2 regions of the Salinivibrio sp. ML198 genome follow, and region 2 is predicted to be linked to the other one. Evidence: riboswitches for the same ligand, from Rfam matches in the RefSeq annotation. Region 2 holds a riboswitch; the other holds the start of a gene.
The links. Region 2 has a riboswitch for lysine ahead of lysC (lysine-sensitive aspartokinase 3). Riboswitches for the same ligand answer to the same signal wherever they lie in the genome.
Positions count from the first base shown of each region.

Region 1 (7,417 bases), on a different contig from region 2:
ACCAACAGGGGGTTATTCTTACGACGGCGACACAGGACTTGGATGGTGCGCTCAAGTTCCTTATCACGACCGATTAACGGATCAATACCGCCAACCCGCGCGAGCTGATTAAGGTTAGTCGCGAAGTTCTCCAACCGGTCTTCACCCGGCTCCGCACCGGCCTCATCGGCGCCCATGTCACTGCTTGGCAGATCGTCGCCTTCATCTTTCGTGGTGCCATGAGAGATATAGTTGACTACGTCAAGGCGACTCACGTCGTTCTTTTTAAGCAGGTAAGCGGCGTGGGACTCTTGTTCGCTAAAGATGGCCACCAACACGTTCGCACCGCTTACTTCGCTACGACCGGATGACTGCACATGAAAAACAGCCCGCTGGAGTACTCGCTGGAAGCTTAGCGTTGGCTGCGTTTCCCGCGACTCATCGTCCGCAGGGATCAGCGGCGTGGTTTGTTCGATAAACGCATCAAGTTCTTTGCGCAGCGCCTCCAAATCTGCACGGCACGCGACCAGCGCATCGTGCGCGGCCGCATTTTCGATCAACGCGAGAAGCAGGTGCTCCACCGTCATGAATTCGTGGCGTTTTTCACGCGCACGTGCAAACGCGCCATTCAAACTGGCTTCAAGTTCTTTGTTAAGCATAAAGGCACCTCCCTCAAAAACCGCGCTAAAGCGTGATGGAGCCGGCTAAGCTTTCTCCATCGTGCACAGTAGCGGATGGCCATGCTCTTTGGCATACATCATTACCTGTGCCACTTTCGTTTCAGCGACCTCGGCGGTAAATACGCCACAGACCGCTTTTCCTTCATAGTGCACCGTCAGCATGACTTGCGTCGCTTTGTCCACATCCATGGCAAAAAACGTCTGGAGCACATCGATAACAAACTCCATCGGAGTATAGTCATCATTATTTAGCACCACCTTGTACATTGATGGCGGTTGCAACTTGGTTTTTTCTGACGATTCGGCCTCTGCGTCAGGCAAACCCCACTGGTTCCAATTACTCATAACTCATTCAATGCATTGTTAGGGTGTCTCGGTAAGTGATGTGGCGGGGCACTACTGCCATCCACGATTCCCGTCCACCTATACTTAAAGTTAAGCCACAGATTGTATTCCAGCAACCTTTTCATTGCGAACACCGTTTGCCTGAGCAATTGTTAAGCACTGCATTATGTAATAGTGTCTGGCGCAGCATTTCGTTCACTGCGCGCGACACGAACGTGTCATCGCTCACTGCATCAAAATGCATAAAAAACAAGGCAATCCGGCTAGCCAATAACGTGTGGGTGGATCGCATCAAGCGCGACAGGTGAGAAATAGGTACACGCCTCTCTCGATTCGACAATATTCACTCCATGATCATTTTTAAGCAGGCGTACTCGTTGCGTAATGCCAGTAGCGCTCATGCCAATCCAAACACTTAAGGGCTAAAGAGCAAGTTATTAGAATAAAAAGTAATAGTTCAGCCCTGTAATAGCGCATCTATCACTGTAATCACACGGGTTTATAGCGAAAACATCCAGGGTAAAATCTAAAAAACTATGCAATTGAGATGTCTGTTGTTGAATGAATAATTGCCACTTCCTCACACTTTTTCGATTCGATATTACATTACTGTTATAAGTTATACCCCACACTTGACTGCCTAAAAGTATCTACTAAAGTGAAACATGTGGTAGGTAAACTAACCATGTCACTTCTATTCAATCATATCAGTGATGGCAACAGTGCCGCGCTGCCGGGATTGATGAGGTGGAATGAACGCGTTTATCGCAGGTATGCAAAGTTTGATGCAAGAAGGATGTGTCGCATGGAAACTGGTACAGTAAAATGGTTTAACAATGCAAAAGGATTTGGCTTTATTTGTCCGGTAGAAGGAGAAGGCGATGTGTTTGCCCACTATTCTACCATCCAGATGGACGGATATAAGACATTAAAGGCGGGACAAACCGTCAACTACGAGGTTCAGGAAGGACCAAAAGGCTACCATGCCAGTGAAATTGTGCCAGTCGATCAAGAAGCGGCTAAATAGCGCTGAATCCGGTCGGCCAAATGGAAAAGGCGAGCTTACCGCTCGCCTTTGTTGTGTTTGACCGAACTCAATGCCGTCTAGAGTAACCCAAGCATCTGTTTGTAGTGGCGGCGACACACAGAAACATAACGTTCATTGCCCCCAATCACCACCTGATCACCATCCGCAATGGCATTACCCTCGCTATCTTGGCGAATAACTCGACTCGCTTTACGTCCACAATGGCACACGGTTTTCAGTTCAACGAGCTTATCAGCCCACGCCAACAAGTACTGCGACCCTTCAAACAGCTCACCACGAAAATCCGTTCTTAATCCATAACACAATACTGGGATCCGCAGCTTATCCACCACATCAGTGAGCTCAAGGACTTGCTGTTTGGTCAAAAATTGGCTCTCATCAATCAATAAACAGTCAACTTTCTCTTGCGCCAAGATAGTCGCAACGTGCTCGAATAGCGACGTCTGATTGTCATACAGGTGGGCATCAGCTTCTAAGCCAATTCGCGAACTAATTTTTCCGACCCCATAGCGGTTATCAATCGCGGCGGTAAAGAGTAGAGGCTGCATACCGCGCTCTTGGTAGTTAAAGGCCGATTGTAACAAGGTGGTCGACTTACCCGCGTTCATTGCCGAATAATAAAAGTATAACTGAGCCATAACTGTCTCTACACGTAATGCCCATTGTGGGCGAGCTGGATTAAATAAACAGGCATGCTACCGCACTAGCAGAAAAAGAAAAGCCCCGCCGAAGCGAGGCTAGATAATTAACCGACCAATTTACACGGTCGCTTTTTAAGCCACATTAACCCAGCACATAGTGCAACGAACGCAAACACGGTCGCCATCAAAGACCAAAGAAGTGACGCGGTAAAGCCTAACACCATGAAGCCTACGGTTGAGACAAGCGCCCCGCCAATAGCATAAGGGAGCTGGGTGGCGACGTGATCAATATGTCCACATCGTGCCCCTGTTGAAGACAAGATAGTGGTATCAGAAATTGGTGAACAATGATCGCCAAATACCGCCCCCGCCAATACTGCTGAGAGCATAGGTAGCATCAGAGCAATGTCTGTCGCCGCGGCAAGATCGCCCGCGATAGGAAGCATAATACCGAACGTCCCCCACGACGTCCCTGTTGCAAAGGCCATCACTGCCGCCAACAAGAAGAGCACCACAGGCAAGAATTGCGCCGGTAAGTTCCCCTCAACCAAGGACGACAAATATTTGCCTGTTTGTAGATCACCAATAATATGGCCAATTGACCAAGCAAATAACAGAATGAGGATCGCGCCAAACATAGACTTTGCGCCCACCCAAAGGGTTTTCGCAATATCTGATACCGCAATACCTTGTTTACCTGTCATCACTAAGGACACAGCTAAACCCGCCAGTCCACCCCACAGCAATGACATGCCGACATCGGTATTTTCAAACGCGCCGAGGAGAGAAAAGGATTGTGCATCAGCGGCCAAGGCCTGTCCGCCGGTATATAGCATCGCCCCCACCGTCGCCACGACTAGCATAATAATGGGGGCGACCAAATCAGCCACGCTGCCTTTATCACTTTCTTCAATCCCTAAGTCATCGCAGATATCAGCGCAGTTTTCACTTTCATCGCCCAATCGACTGCCTTTTTTCGCCTGATATTCAAACTGACGCATCGGGCCAATATCCAGTTGAAACCAAACCACCGCAAACACTAAGAGCAAGGCAAAAATGGCGTAAAAGTTCATCGGGATCATGGTGACAAATGCCCCTAGCGCCGTGTAATCCGTCACACCATGCGCCACTAAAATCGAGCCAATCACGGTAATGATATAGGCTCCCCAGCTTGATGCTGGTGTGATCACACACATAGGGGCTGCCGTGGAGTCAAGAATGTAAGCCAGTTTCGCTCGAGAGACGTGAAATCTATCTGTCACGGGGCGAGAAACGGCGCCCACCGCTAAGCTGTTGAAATAATCATCGACAAATATAAATACGCCGAGAAAAGCGGCGAGCAGTTTCGCCCCACGTTTACTCTTGATCCGACTTTGCGCCCAATTGGCGAACGCGCGTGTGCCTCCAGAAAGAGACAGGAGCGCAGTGATCATACCGAGTAAAATAAGAAACGCGAGAATACTTAAATTCCAGCTATTTAAGCCTCCATCAGCAATAAATAGTCCAGTGATCACCTCAAGTAAGTACTGTCCAGAAGAGAGGAAAGAAAAATCGGTCAGTAACACAGTACCTAGTACGATTCCCATGCCCAACGACAATAAAACCCGTCGTGTGGCAATCGCGAGGCCTAGCGCCAATAAAGGGGGAAGCAGTGATAAAGCGGATGAAGAAAAATCTGTTAAGTTCATGATCTCAGTGTCAACCAGGTGGTTGGAGATCTACTGCAGAAATGAAGACGGTAAGGTGTGGTATCACACGGCAAACAGCTTGCCTCCTACATACAGTAGCGCTCCATAGTGTATTTCCAAGTACTATGGCAGTGCTGCCCCTATTCGGTAACAGCCCCAGCTCAATCGGTGTGATGACCTGATTGGCTTCGGCGTTGTTTCCTTTTATGCGCTCTCATCGGTATCACCCTCTTGCGCACGACTTATAAACAACGCACCTCTACGTTAAGCGTGGTGCATTCTACACAACGTGTTTACTATCGCAACTATTTATGGTTGAAAAAACGTCGATTAACCCCCACCTTAACTCGATGCCAATAAAATGCGTCTTATCTTCTATTTTTTTAGACATCTGTTTCAAAAAAGACAATAGAATTAAAGTCAAATTTGCGGTTAACTTGCAATTAATGAACAATATGGCGTATTAATATAGGTCATATTGTATATTTCAATTATACTGCTATCATTCTTTCAATTAACATATAAATCAAATAGGAACCAATAATGTCTGATGCAATGAAAGCCTTACTCAATTTGCGTAGCTTACGCGCAGTTGCAAAAGAGATGTCTACTGAGCAACTGAACGAAGCCTTAGAAAAATTACAAACGGTTGTTGAAGAGCGCAAAGAAATCGATCGCCAAGCTGAAGCGCAAGAAAAAGAGCGCTTAGAGAAGTTAGAAAAATACCGTGCTATGTTAGAAGCCGACGGTATTGACCCAGAAGAAATCGTGGCATTGTTAGGTGGTGCTTCTAAGAGCAAAGCATCGGGTAAACGCGCGACTCGTCCAGCAAAATATCAATATACGGGCGAAGATGGCTCACAAAAAACCTGGACAGGCCAAGGTCGTATGCCGAAAGTGATTCGCGAAGCGATTGAGAGCGGTGCGGCTAAGCAGGAAGATTTCCTCATCCCAGGCCAAGAAGCCTAAGTCCATATTCCCGCATAAAAAAAGAGGCGCTCAGCCTCTTTTTTTTTATCCCTTAACCAAATTTAATTCTGTCTGCCAAATGGCTCACCGCTAACGCAAAGTAGTGCGAGCGATTCCATTTCAATAAACTCTGATAATTATTATAAACAAGATAAGCCCTGCCTTTACCATCATCAGGCTGAATCAACCACGCATTGATATCGACGGCGGGTAGCGCCTGACCATTCAAACGGCGCACACCACGCGTCTGCCAGGCACTCAATGAGTGTGCTTTATCACTGTCGGTGCCAAGCAAAGTACGATCTATTCCTGCAGGTAGCTGTACTTGCCGCCCCCATGTATAAGTATCATCCCACCCGGCTTTTTTTAAGTAATTCGCAGCAGACGCAAAAACATCGGCTTCTGTTTGCCAAATGTCTTTCTTACCATCTTGATTGCCATCGACCGCGTAATTAATAAACGAGCTTGGCATAAACTGGCATTGGCCCATTGCCCCTGCCCAAGAGCCTTTCATCGCTTCTGGCGCAATGTGCCCTTGCTGTAATATCTTCAGTGCAGCCATGGTCTCTTTACGAAAAAAGGCCTCTCGACGACCATCAAAGGCTAATGTTGATAAAGCTTCAATCACATTATAACTGCCCTGAAGTTTGCCAAAATTACTTTCTACGCCCCATAAAGCCACAATAAAACGCGGCTGAACTTGGTACTGCTCACCGATGGTTTTCAACGTGTCGTAATGTTCACGATACAGTTTTTTCGCTTGGGCGACTTTCCAATCAGGCACAGCACGCGGAATATATTCATCCAGCGTAAGGCGTCGCTCAGGTTGATTTCGATCGGAGCTGACCGCACGCTCGTGGTATTCAACGTCCTTAAACGCACGCTCAAGTAACGCATCACTGATGCCCGCCTCTCGTGCCTCGGCTTTTAAGGTGGTCACATACTGCTCGAATCCGGGCTTGGCCATCACAGGGCTCACCAAAAGTGCCGCCGCGATAGAAGCTGAAATCATACCTTTGCGCATAGTCTTCCTTTTACAGTTTTTCGTTTTTATTACGAATGGCCTGCAATGCCGCATCAGGTGGCGGGGGCAATTGCACAAAAAAGCCATCACTTTGCAGGCTTTGTTTAACCTTATTGATGTCAACAGCAGCCAGTTTATCGCGCTTGTCTAAGTTGATCATCATGGCAAATTCGGGTTGCCCAAAGCTATTCATTAATGCCTCAGGCACATCATCAAATTTATCTTTCTCTGCAAGATAAAGATAGGTGCCTTCTTTCTTTTTGCTACGATAAATTGCGCAATACATCTCAAAAGTCCTCATGAGCATGCCATATTACTGGCGATAAATTGTCATCTCGGGGTAAAGGTTTGTTAAGCTTTGCAGCAAAGTGTGTCAAAACGCGTCTCTGCTGCCATTTCTCATTCAAACGTTAAAAAAACACCATTAAAGGGAGAAATGCCGCATCAACGGCAAACCCTGCTTGCCGCATTGGCGCTGTGAATATACCATGCTATCCAACGTCTGATAATGCGCGTCTGACTCGTGTTTAAATGACAAAACCGGGATCGAATAACATGCTCAAACAACCGGAGTTGAAAGGCTCAACCTTTACCCTTTCCGTCCTCCACCTCGTTGACGATAATTTTGCTGCCGCTGCCAATGTTTTGACAGAGAAAGTCACCCAAGCACCGGCCTTTTTTCAAGGCGCCCCTGTTGTCGCTGACATTAGCCGCCTATCACAATGTCCTGATATCGGTGCCTTAAAGCAGTGCTTACAGGCCACAGGCATGATTCTCGTCGGATTGACCGGCGTCACCCATAATGATACACGCGAGCTTGCGCTGAATGCGCAACTAGCCGTGCTCAAGTCAAGCAAGCAATCCCGAGTTGCCGATCCGATTCAGCCGCCTGCCAAAGTGGTCACCGCCCCCGTGCGTTCAGGTCAGCAAATCTATGCGAAAAACGCCGATCTGGTGATCCTCAATCATGTCAGTGCCGGCGCGGAAGTGATAGCCGATGGCAGTATTCATATCTATGGCGTTTTGCGTGGCCGAGCTATTGC
Region 1 covers NZ_MUEZ01000003.1:77,361-84,777, forward strand. The annotation lists gene clpA (ATP-dependent Clp protease ATP-binding subunit ClpA) at 1-638, opposite strand, end outside; gene clpS (ATP-dependent Clp protease adapter ClpS) at 684-1,004, opposite strand; gene cspD (cold shock domain-containing protein CspD) at 1,810-2,031, shown strand; gene BZG25_RS02845 (thymidine kinase) at 2,109-2,690, opposite strand; gene BZG25_RS02850 (Na+/H+ antiporter NhaC family protein) at 2,798-4,381, opposite strand; lysine riboswitch at 4,470-4,651, opposite strand; gene BZG25_RS02855 (H-NS family nucleoid-associated regulatory protein) at 4,925-5,350, shown strand; gene BZG25_RS02860 (lytic transglycosylase domain-containing protein) at 5,403-6,374, opposite strand; gene BZG25_RS02865 (YcgL domain-containing protein) at 6,385-6,660, opposite strand; gene minC (septum site-determining protein MinC) at 6,930-7,417, shown strand, end outside.
Region 1: it holds a riboswitch for lysine, as region 2 does, so the genes downstream of both, BZG25_RS02850 (Na+/H+ antiporter NhaC family protein) here and lysC (lysine-sensitive aspartokinase 3) in region 2, are expected to answer to the same signal.

Region 2 (7,417 bases):
ACCAGATGTGAATGACCCTGGGTTTCGCAATGTCAGCTTTGATCAGTTAGTCGACGTGTATGCCGAGTCCACCGAAGCGCTCATTGAGGGTGGGGTTGATATCATCATGTTGGAGACCATTTTTGATACCTTGAATGCCAAAGCCTGTGCGTTTGCGGTTGAAAAGGTCTTTGATGCCCGTGGGTTTCGCTTACCCATTATGATCTCCGGCACCATCACTGATGCGTCTGGACGCACCTTATCCGGACAAACGACCGCCGCCTTTTATCACTCGCTGCGCCATGTTGAGCCACTGTCGTTTGGCTTAAACTGCGCACTGGGGCCGGCTGAATTGCGCCAGTATGTCAAAGAGCTGAGCGACATTTGTGAGGGCTTTGTCTCCGTCCACCCTAATGCGGGGTTGCCCAACGCGTTTGGTGAGTATGACCTTTCTCCCGAAGAGATGGCGACACACATTGATGAGTGGGCGGCGTCAGGCTTTATCAATTTGGTCGGTGGTTGTTGTGGCACCACGCCTGAACATATTCAAGCGATTAGCGACGCGGTGAAAAAACATTCGCCACGCTCTCTGCCTGACCACCCTGTGGCCTGTCGCTTATCTGGGCTCGAGCCCCTGACCATTAATGCCGATAGCTTGTTCGTTAACGTGGGTGAGCGCACCAATGTAACTGGCTCAGCACGCTTTAAACGTTTAATCGTTGAAGAGCAATACGACGAGGCGCTGGAAGTGGCATTGCAGCAAGTGGAAAACGGCGCCCAAATCATCGATATCAATATGGATGAAGGCATGTTGGATGCCGAAAAGGCTATGGTGCGATTCCTCAATTTATGCGCGGCCGAGCCGGATATTGCCCGTGTGCCAGTGATGATTGACTCCTCTAAATGGGAAGTGATTGAAGCTGGCCTCAAGTGCATTCAAGGGAAAGGCATCGTCAATTCTATTTCGCTCAAAGAAGGAGAAGAGGCTTTTCTTCACCAAGCACGTTTAGTCCGTCGCTATGGCGCGGCGGTGATCGTGATGGCGTTTGACGAACAAGGTCAAGCCGATACTCAAGCGCGGAAAGTGGAAATCTGTACGCGCGCTTATCATCTTCTGGTCGAGCAAGTCGGTTTTCCGCCGGAAGATATTATCTTCGATCCCAACATTTTTGCGGTTGCTACCGGCATTGATGAGCACAATAACTACGCAGTCGATTTCATCAACGCCGTGGCTGACATTAAACAAACCCTGCCGCATGCCATGATCTCGGGCGGCGTCTCCAATGTGTCGTTTTCGTTTCGAGGCAACAACCCCGTCCGTGAGGCTATTCATGCGGTGTTTTTGTATCACTGCATCAAAAATGGCATGGACATGGGGATCGTCAATGCGGGCCAGTTAGCCATCTATGATGATTTGCCTGAATCGCTGCGCTTGGCAGTAGAAGATGTGGTGCTCAACAAAGATGATGGCGCCACGGAGCGTTTATTGGAGATCGCCGACAGCTATCGCGATAGTGGGGAGAACGAGGTCGCGGAAACTGCAGAGTGGCGCAGTTGGCCGGTGGAAAAGCGGTTGGAACATGCACTGGTCAAAGGCATTACAGAGTTTATTGTTGAAGACACCGAGCTGGCTCGCGCCGCGGCAAGTAAACCTCTAGAAGTGATTGAAGGCCCACTGATGGCAGGCATGAACGTGGTCGGGGACTTGTTTGGTGAAGGCAAGATGTTCCTACCACAAGTGGTGAAGTCGGCACGGGTGATGAAGCAGGCGGTGGCTTACCTTGAGCCTTACATCAATGCTGAAAAGCAGCAAGGACAGACCAATGGCAAGATCTTGCTCGCCACGGTCAAAGGGGATGTGCATGACATTGGCAAAAACATTGTTGGCGTGGTGCTGCAATGTAATAACTTCGAGATTATTGATCTCGGCGTGATGGTGCCGACCGATAAAATCCTGTCGGTGGCGCGTGAGGAAAACGTCGATATTATTGGTTTATCAGGCCTGATTACCCCATCGTTAGATGAAATGGTGAACGTGGCGAAAGAGATGGAGCGCCAAGGGTTTGATATTCCTTTGCTTATTGGCGGCGCGACCACGTCCAAAGCCCATACCGCGGTGAAGATTGAACAGCATTACCATGCGCCCGTGGTCTATGTGCCCAACGCGTCACGTGCCGTGGGGGTGTGCTCATCGTTGCTGTCACAGACTCAGCGGCCGGATTTTGTGGCCCGTTTAGCCAAAGACTATGCGGCGGTGCGTGAGCAACATCAACGCAAAACGCCTCGAACCGCTCCCGTCACCCTTGAGCAGGCGCGGGACAATAAGTGGCAAACGGACTGGGCAAACTATGCTCCTCCGCAGCCGTTGAAGCCGGGCGTGCATGTTTACGATGATGTCTCGATAGCGACCTTACGTCAGTATATCGACTGGACACCCTTCTTTATGACGTGGTCACTCAGTGGCAAATTCCCGGCGATTTTGGATCACGAACTAGTGGGTGAGGAAGCGCGCCGTTTGTATCAAGACGCCAATGCTTGGCTCGATCGTTTCGAGGCAGAAGGCTTGGTCGCCGCGAAGGGAGTGTGTGGCCTTTTTCCTGCCAACAGCGTTGAGGATGATATTGAAGTCTATGATGATGGGTCTCGCCAAGCGACGCTCACCGTACTGAACCACTTGCGTCAGCAAACGAAAAAGCCTCGTGGTGCCAACTATTGCTTGTCGGACTTTATTGCGCCAAAAAGCAGTGGCCAGCCGGATTGGATTGGCGCATTTGCGGTGACAGGTGGTATTGGCGAATATGCCTTGGCGGAAGAATACAAAGCGAAAGGGGATGATTATAACGCGATCATGATCCAGGCGGTCGCCGATAGACTTGCAGAAGCCTTTGCAGAGTACCTCCATCAGCAAATTCGGATTACCTTGTGGGGCTATGCGCCCGATGAGACGCTCGATAACGATGCGCTGATCCGCGAGCAATACCAAGGGATCCGGCCAGCGCCGGGTTATGCCGCCTGTCCTGAACACAGTGAGAAAGGCAAAATTTGGCAATTGCTGTCGGTAGAAGCACATACGGGGATGACACTTACCGAAAGCTATGCCATGTGGCCGGGGGCGTCGGTCTCAGGTTGGTATTTTTCCCACCCTGAGTCACGTTACTTTGCGGTGGCGAAGATCCAAAACGATCAGCGAGACAGCTACGCAGCACGCAAAGGGTGGAGCAGCGAAGAAGCGGAGAAATGGCTCGGGCCGAACTTAAACGGCTAACGAAAGAAGCCAGCATATTGGCTGTGCTGGCTTTTTTATTATTCAAATAAGTCCGCGTGTAACCGCTGCACCACCTGGGTGGCATCGTCATCTTCAACCACAACACATACATTGTGGTTGCTGGCACCGTAGCAAATCATGCGTAGTTTATGTTGTGCTAAGGCACTGAACACTGGTGCTGTCGCGCCAGCAGTATGATTCATATCATTGCCAATCAGCGCTACCACCGCCAGGTTCTCGCAGATCTCGACATGACATAACTGGGTCAGCTCGGCGATAGCCGCTTGTGGCAGCTGCGGCGCGTCGCCCTGAGTGTTGGTTTGATCAAGGGTTAAAGCGACACTGACCTCCGAGGTGGTGATCAAGTCCACCGAGATTTCAAATCGTGCCAAAACCTCAAATACTTTGGCCAAAAAACCATATGCATGGAACATGTTTAAGCTGGTTAGTGTCACCATGGTTTGGTTTCGTCGTAAGGCGACGGCACGAAACAGCGGTGCCGAGTGCGCGTGCTCGCGGATCCAGGTGCCGCCTTGCTCAGGCGCTCTCGCGGCCCCGACAAACACTGGTATATGTTGGCGCACTGCAGGCAGCAAGGTGGACGGGTGCAGGATTTTGGCACCAAACGTGGCCATTTCTGAGGCTTCGCTAAAACTAATCTCACTGATTGGGCGCGCTTGTTCGGCAATCCGCGGGTCGGTGGTATAAATCCCGGGCACATCGGTCCAAATGGCCAAACTCTCTGCGTCCACGGCTTCGGCGAACAGTGCTGCACTGTAGTCGCTACCACCACGGCCTAAGGTGGTGGTTTGTCCGTGGGCATCCGCGCCGATAAACCCTTGGGTGACCACTCGATGTGTGGCTAAATGCGGAAGCAATTGGTCGTGGCACTGTGTTCGCGTCTGTTGTGGGTCAGGCTGGGCACAGCCAAACTGGCTGTCGGTGCGCAGCAATTCACGCGCATCTACTCTCAAAGCGGTTATACCTCGGCTGTTGAGCAAATGGGTGAAAATATGGGTTGAGATCAGCTCGCCGCAGGCAACTAACGCATCCGTTAGCGCTGTGTCAGGAATGATGGCCGCTTTTTCGGCATACTCGGCAATGGCGAGATGCCAGTGTTCGACGGCTGCTTGCGTGTTTTGGCAATCAGGAAGTTGCTGCAATATTGCTTGGTGAATGGCATTAATGGCGTCCAACTTGGCTTGGCGCACGTCAGGGTCGCTGATCCCTTTTGCGAGCGCGACTAAATGATTGGTCACTCCGGCGCACGCACTGATCACGATTAAACGGGTTTGCGGGTTTTGCTCGATAACCGCGGCGCTTTGCTGCATCGCCGCTAGCGTCCCGACACTGGTGCCGCCAAACTTAGCGACTGAAATTGATGGTAACGGGTTCACGTCCTTTTCCCCTTTTGAGCTCGTGCTCATTGATTCAACATATTCAAAAGTCAGTGGGGAACATCAGAAGTCACATCGTGACCGCGATAAATACCGCGACAAGGTAGGAAGAGCAAACGGCAGGCATTCTGCCAGAAGCGCTCCACCTGTCTGTCCATATGGATGACAAGTGACAGCCTGAAGGATTCAGCCTTCAAGGCCGGCAGCGTATCGACCCCGATCTTACGCCACCTCGGCATTGTCTCCCCTGGTTATCACGCTTAGGAGTGGGGCTCCGCCTGATAACTGCCTGAGAAATGCACCTCTTCTGCATGTTCAGTCATGGGTTGGTGACCGCATGAACAGTTTTAACATTACGGGTGTGGTCGCAGGGTGTCAACCGTGTTTTTGCTCTTGATGGGGGAGCACTGCCCAGCCCCCGCTTTGACTGAGGAAAAGGAGGCCATTGCGCCCTATCGGCACTGAAAAGAAACATAAATCGCCGCTAGCGATCACACAGTTCATGTGCCAGAGGCTAGGGGGATGGCGAAAAAATATGCTATAACGGTGAGCCTCGGTACCAACAACAAGGATTCGTGATGGCTCGTGCAATTTCCGATATTCAGTCTTTTCAACCCGTCGCTCGCACATTGATGGGGCCAGGGCCCTCTGACATTTACCCGTCGGTGCTGCAATCATTGAGCAAGCCGACATTGGGGCATCTTGACCCCTTATTCATTGGCATGATGGATGAGGTCAAGCAGCTACTGCAGTACGCTTTTCAAACCGACAATCCGTTTACCATTGCGGTCTCTGCACCCGGGAGTGCGGGGATGGAAGCCTGTTTTGTCAATTTGGTGGAGCCTGGCGACACATTGATCGTCTGTCGCAATGGCGTGTTTGGCGACCGGATGCGAGAAAACGTGGAGCGTTGTGGCGCACATGCGGTCATGGTTGATGATGCCTGGGGCGATCCGGTTAATCCTGAAAAGGTTGAAGCGGCCTTGAAGGCGCACCCGGAGGCTAGCATTGTCGCATTTGTCCACGCGGAGACGTCCACAGGCGCTTGCTCTGATGCACAGGCCCTTGCCACCTTGGCACGTGAACACGGCTGCCTCACTATTGTCGATGCGGTGACCTCACTCGGTGGCGTGCCGTTGAAGGTGGACGAGTGGCAATTAGATGCAGTCTATTCAGGCAGTCAAAAATGTTTGTCGTGTGTACCGGGCTTGTCGCCAGTGACATTCTCGCCCCGTGCAGTAGAAAAAATGCAGGCGCGGACTCACAAGGTGCAAAGCTGGTTTCTCGATCAAAGTTTGGTGCTGGGGTATTGGAGCGGCGACGGCAAACGTAGCTACCACCATACGGCACCCGTGAATAGTTTATATGCCCTACATGAAGCCCTGCTCAAACTGTATCACGAAGGGATTGAGAACGCGTGGCAACGCCACGATACCATGCATCAGCGTTTGAAAGCGGGATTGGACAATTTAGGGATTGGCTTTGTGGTCGATGAACCTTATCGTTTGCCCCAGCTTAACGCCGTTTATATTCCTGAGGGCGTGGATGATGCCGCCGTGCGCCAGCATTTACTTCACACCTATAACTTGGAAATTGGCGCTGGCCTCGGTGATTTGGCGGGTAAAGCCTGGCGAATCGGCTTAATGGGCTACGGCGCAAGGGATGAGAACATTGCCCTGTGCCTTAAAGCCCTTGAAGAGGCATTGCGCTAGGGCGTTGAATGATCCGGTAGGGTATGGCGGATTGTCCATACCTTCGCCGCGTTTGGATACAAGTAACGCGCTTCTTGCTGGATATCGCGAGCCCGCTGACGGTCACCGATTTGTAGGGCCACTTGATAGGCATGCTGATAGCCAGCAAAGCGTGGTCGTTGTGCGACTTGGCGCAATAATTGGTTAAGGTGTTGCTGGCGCTCAGTGTCAGACAGAGTTGCTAAATTAGCCTGAAAGTGACGGCTTTGTTGTGCGTGGGCCAGCTTTTGCTGCCACCATGGATGTTGCTGGTATAAGGCAAAACGTTGCGAGCTGAGTAAAGAGTCGCGCAAATAACGATTGGCCAAATATACGGATGACAGGCACACGAGTGTCGTGATGACGAGGGCAGTGATCACGGTGCGACTGGCCACACGTTGGCTGTAACCATGAGTGAGTACCGGGTAGCGGCGATATTTGCTGGTGAGGTTATCAAGCCAGTATAGCCAAAGGAGTAACAATACCCCATTGAACCACTGGGTGCCGCTTACCGGATAGATCATCAGTCCAGTGAGCGGAGGTAGCACTAAAGCAATCAAGATCCGCCGTGTCCCTGAGGGAGCACGAAGGATCCTGACGCCGAGCGCCATGATCACCAACACATAGCCCAATCCAATCAATAAGCCTCCTTCCAACAGCCAAAACAGCAGTGCACTGGGCAGGTTCACTGGACCAAGGTGGCCGGGTTGTGAAGCAGAAAGCAACAGCAAGGCCTGCTTACCATTCCCCATGCCCACGCCGAAAAAGGGCGTTGTCTGCCATTGTTGCCACGCTAAACCCAACGCACGTCGCTCGCCGTCGCTCAGCCATTGCCAACTATCTTGACCACTGAGGGCAAATATCGCCAGGATCGCGCCGAGACAGACTGCCACAAGCCAAGCTTTGTGCTGGCGCCTGGAGGCAAAGCGACTCAAATAGGCTTGCTGTAACACGATGGCACACAAGGCAAAGAGCAGCAGCAGGGGCTGGCCTTGCATCGCTAACACTGGAATAAAAACCAAAGGGGTGACGGCCAATAAGCTTTG
Region 2 covers NZ_MUEZ01000020.1:3,550-10,966, forward strand. The annotation lists gene metH (methionine synthase) at 1-3,244, shown strand, start outside; gene lysC (lysine-sensitive aspartokinase 3) at 3,283-4,671, opposite strand; lysine riboswitch at 4,769-4,956, opposite strand; gene BZG25_RS13325 (alanine--glyoxylate aminotransferase family protein) at 5,220-6,353, shown strand; gene BZG25_RS13330 (Wzy polymerase domain-containing protein) at 6,350-7,417, opposite strand, start outside.